One region of the Nonomuraea sp. NPDC052634 genome, then DNA from elsewhere that is predicted to be linked to it. Evidence: riboswitches for the same ligand, from Rfam matches in the RefSeq annotation. Region 1 holds a riboswitch; the other holds the start of a gene.
The links. A riboswitch is a leader RNA that binds a small molecule or an ion and turns the genes downstream of it on or off. The one in region 1 is predicted to bind glycine.
Positions count from the first base shown of each region.

Region 1 (2,193 bases):
CGGCTGGTGCACGTGCCGATCGGCCGCTTCGCCGAGGCGTCGGAGATCGCGGCGGCGGTGGCGTTCCTGGCCAGCGACGACGCGTCGTTCATCACGGCCAGCGAATTCCTGGTGGACGGCGGCATCTCCGGCGCGTACGTCACACCGCTGTAAGAGGGGGCGCGGGTCTAAGGGGGCACGCCATGCGGCGTCCGGTCATCGGCATCACCTGTTACGTCGAGCAGGCCACGTTCACGGTGTGGCGGGACACGCCCGCCGCGCTGCTGCCGCATGCGTACGTGGAGAAGGTGGCGGCGGCGGGCGGGCAGCCGGTCGTGCTGCCGCCGGCCGGTGAGCCCGCCGCGCTCGTGGACCGGCTCGACGGGCTCATCCTGGCGGGCGGCGGCGACATCGACCCGGCCAGGTACGCCGCGACGCCGCACGAGCGCACCGGCTACGTGCGGGAGTTCCGCGACGCGGCCGAGTTCGCGCTGCTGCGCGCCGCGCTCGACGCCGGCCTGCCCTACCTGGGCATCTGCCGGGGTCTCCAGGTGCTGAACGTGCTGCTCGGCGGCAGCCTGCACCAGCACCTGCCGGACGTCGTGGGCCACACCGGCCACTGCCCGGGTCCCGGCCGTTTCGGCGACCTGCCGGTCACGCCCGTGCCCGGCTCGCGGCTGGCCAAGGCCCTGGGTGCGGAGCCGCTGCCGGTCCCCCACTACCACCACCAGGCCGTGGACCGTCTCGCGCCCGGCCTGGCGGTCACCGCGACGGCGGCGGACGGCACGATCGAGGCGGTGGAGCTGGACCGGGACGCCCTCACGATGGCCGTGCAGTGGCACCCGGAGGTGGCGGCCGACCCGAAGCTCTTCGAGGCGCTGGTGGCGGCCTGCTGAACCCTCGCCGGACGGCGAACGCGACAAGACCCCCATAACACCACTAGGCTGGCGGGCATCACCGATGAAACCGTGCGGGAGAGTGCCCTGACAGCCGGTCAGGGCCCCTGAAGGAGCAAGCCCTCCCCGCGAACCTCTCAAGGCAAAGGACCGCACGGCTACGGTGTCTCTGGAAAGCAGGCCCTCGGGGCCTCGCCGAAGGTGAAAGTCCGGCAAAAGTCGGGCGAAGCTCTCAGGCACCGATGACAGAGGGGGAGGATGCTGGCATCCACTCCTGTCCTGAGGTGCGACCAATGTCCCGACCGACACCGCTCCGAGACGTTCACGAGAGCCTCGGCGCCACCCTGACCGACTTCGCCGGCTGGCTCATGCCGCTCCGGTACGGCAGCGAGTCCGCCGAGCACCGCGCCGTCCGCGAGGCGGCCGGGCTGTTCGACCTGTCGCACATGGGCGAGATCTTCGTCACCGGCCCGCAGGCCGCCGAGGCCCTCGACTACGCGCTCGTCGGCCACCTGTCGGCGCTGGCCGTCGGCCGGGCCCGCTACACCATGATCGTCAACGAGCGCGGCGGGGTGCTCGACGACCTCATCGTCTACCGCCTCGGCGACGAGGAGTTCATGGTCGTCGCCAACGCCTCCAACTACGAGAAGGTCGCCGCCGAGCTGACCGGGCGCGCCAAGGCGTACGACGCGGTCGTCGAGGACCGCTCCGACCAGTACGCGCTGATCGCCGTCCAGGGCCCGCGCTCGCAGGAGATCCTGGCCACGCTCACCGACGCCGACCTGGACGGGCTCAAGTACTACGCCGGCCTGCCCGGCACCGTGGACGGCCGCAAGGCCCTCATCGCCCGCACCGGCTACACCGGCGAGGACGGCTTCGAGCTGTTCATCCACAACGCGGACGCCGTCCCGCTCTGGCACGCGCTCACGGCCGCGGGCGAGCCGCACGGGCTCAAGCCGGCGGGCCTGTCCGCCCGTGACACTCTCCGCCTGGAGGCCGGCATGCCGCTGTACGGCAACGAGCTGACCGCGGAGCTGACCCCGTTCGACGCGGGGCTCGGCAGGGTGGTGAAATTCGACAAGCCCGGTGACTTCGTCGGCCGGTCCGCGCTGGAGGCGGTCAAGGACGACCAGCCCAGGCGCAGGCTCGTCGGCCTGGTCGCGCGGGGCCGCCGGGTGCCGCGCCACGGTTACCCGGTGACCCGAGACGGCGCGGTCGTCGGCGAGGTCACCAGCGGTGCGCCTTCCCAGACTCTGGGCAAGCCCATCGCGATGGCCTACGTGGACAGCGGCGCCGATTCTGGCCTGGCTGTGGACAT
Region 1 is NZ_JBFATY010000003.1:640,405-642,597, reverse strand. Features, by position in the region: gene AB0K67_RS18880 (3-oxoacyl-ACP reductase) at 1-153, shown strand, start outside; gene AB0K67_RS18875 (gamma-glutamyl-gamma-aminobutyrate hydrolase family protein) at 183-875, shown strand; glycine riboswitch at 941-1,038, shown strand; gene gcvT (glycine cleavage system aminomethyltransferase GcvT) at 1,169-2,193, shown strand, end outside.

Region 2 (2,193 bases), on a different contig from region 1:
AGATGTTGCTGGTGGCCTTCTCGCGGCGGATGTGCTGCTCGCGGGTCTGCAGGGCCAGCCGGTAGGCGGGGTCGCCGTCGGCGTCCACGGACACGCCGACCAGGCGGCCGGGGAGCTGGCGCTGCAGCCCGTCGCGTACGGACATGTAGGCCGCGTGCGGACCGCCGAAGCCGAACGGCACGCCGAAGCGCTGGGAGGAGCCGACGGCGATGTCGGCGCCCAGCTCGCCGGGGGCGGCGATCAGCGTGAGCGCCAGCAGGTCGGCGGCGGCCACGACGAGCGCGCCCTTGTCGTGCGCGGCGGCGGCGACGTCGCGGAAGTCGCGCAGCCGGCCGGAGGCGCCCGGGTACTGCACGAGCACGCCGAAGCACTCGGGCAGCTCACCGTCGAGCGAGTGCTCGACGAGCGTGATGCCGAGCGGCTCGGCCCTGGTGGCGAGCACGGCCTTGGTCTGCGGCAGCGCGTCGGCGTCCACCACGAACACGTTGCTCTTGGACTTGCCCGCCCGGCGGGCCAGCGTCATGGCCTCGGCGGCGGCGGTGCCCTCGTCGAGCAGGGACGCGCCGGCGACGGGCAGGCCGGTGAGGTCGGAGACGACCGTCTGGAAGTTCAGCAGCGCCTCAAGGCGGCCCTGCGAGATCTCCGGCTGGTACGGCGTGTAGGCGGTGTACCAGCCCGGGTTCTCCAGCAGGTTGCGGCGGATGACGGCGGGCGTGACGGTGTCGTAGTAGCCCAGGCCGATCATGGAGGTGAGGACCTTGTTGCGGCCGGCCAGAGCGCGCAGCTCGGCGATGGCCTCGGCCTCGCCGATCGCGGCGGGCAGCCGGAGCCGGTCCTTGGCCCTGATCGACTCCGGGACGGCCACGGCCACGAGGTCGGCGACGGACTCGAAGCCCACGGCCTCGAGCATGCGCTGCTGCTCGGACTCGGAGGGGCCGATATGCCTGGACGAGAACGGCGGAGCTGACAGATCGGTCATGGTGTGCCTCCCGAGGCTTTCGGAGACCGGCGCCGGGGCGCGGGCGAGTGCCGGATCTCCCCCTCTGTCAGCGCGGGCCACGCGTTGCGCGGCGCCACGACCTGAGAGCTTCACCCTGACGCAGGGCTTGCACCGTCGGTGAGACACGCCTGGCGGGCGCGCCTGCTTTCCAGAGTCGCCTCGCCCGAGCGGTACCGGTTGCCTGAGAGATTCCGGGGAGGGTTGCTCCTTCGGCGCCCTGGGCACGGTGCCCGGGGACTCTCCCGCACGGGGTCGTCAGCTTTGCTGTCCTAGATTACTACGGTAGGCCGGGATTGCCGTGCACCGCACCACGCGTGAAGGGCGCACTTCACCGCAGGTCCGGCGGTGAGGGCCTGATGGCGCGGTGACGCTGTGCCGCCTCTCCGCTCCCCTGCGTGCCCCGCCCCGGGCGGCGTTCCCCCGGGTGCGAGCGGTACGGAAGTGATCAGGTCAGCCGATGCGGCGGGCGCGCCGCCTGCGGGCCAGTTCGTCAGCGGGGTGGTCGGCCGGGACGGTGTCCTCGACCGCCGCTCGTTCCCCCGGCAGCTCCGCGAGGGATCCCTCGACCTCGCGCCAGACCCGGCCGAGCGCGATGCCGAACACGCCCTGCCCGCCCTGGAGGAGGTCTATCACCTCGTCGGCCGAGGTGCACTCGTAGACGCTGACGCCGTCGCTCATGAGCGTGATCTGGGCGAGGTCGGCGACCCCGCGGTCACGCAGGTGCTGGACGGCCGTACGGATCTGTTGCAGCGACACCCCGGTGTCGAGGAGCCGTTTGACGACCTTGAGCACCAGGATGTCGCGGAAGCTGTAGAGCCGCTGTGAGCCCGAACCGTGCGCGGCCCTGATCGTGGGCTCTACCAGGCCCGTGCGCGCCCAGTAGTCGAGCTGCCTGTAGGTGATGCCGGCGGCGGCGCAGGCCGTGGGCCCGCGGTATCCGATGTCACCCGGCAGCGCCGTCGGCTGCTCGTCGAAGAGCAGTCCCTGCTCTCCGGCACGCTGCCGCGCGCTCTCGCGCCGCACCGGATCTTCCTGGCCGGCCGTCTTTCCCTCGCCGCTGCTGACCGCCACGCGGACCTCCGGCTTTCTCTCATCCCGTGGCCTGATCTGGGGGTTCGTAAAGGGCGGCCACGGGTTTCACTTGCACCGTAGGACCGTGACCATGCTCAGTCAACGATCCGGCTCGGCGCGTC
Region 2 is NZ_JBFATY010000001.1:1,030,657-1,032,849, forward strand. Features, by position in the region: gene gcvP (aminomethyl-transferring glycine dehydrogenase) at 1-979, opposite strand, end outside; glycine riboswitch at 1,159-1,255, opposite strand; gene AB0K67_RS04875 (MerR family transcriptional regulator) at 1,451-2,071, opposite strand.
Region 2: linked by a shared signal. The riboswitch ahead of gcvP (aminomethyl-transferring glycine dehydrogenase) and the one ahead of gcvT (glycine cleavage system aminomethyltransferase GcvT) in region 1 are both predicted to bind glycine.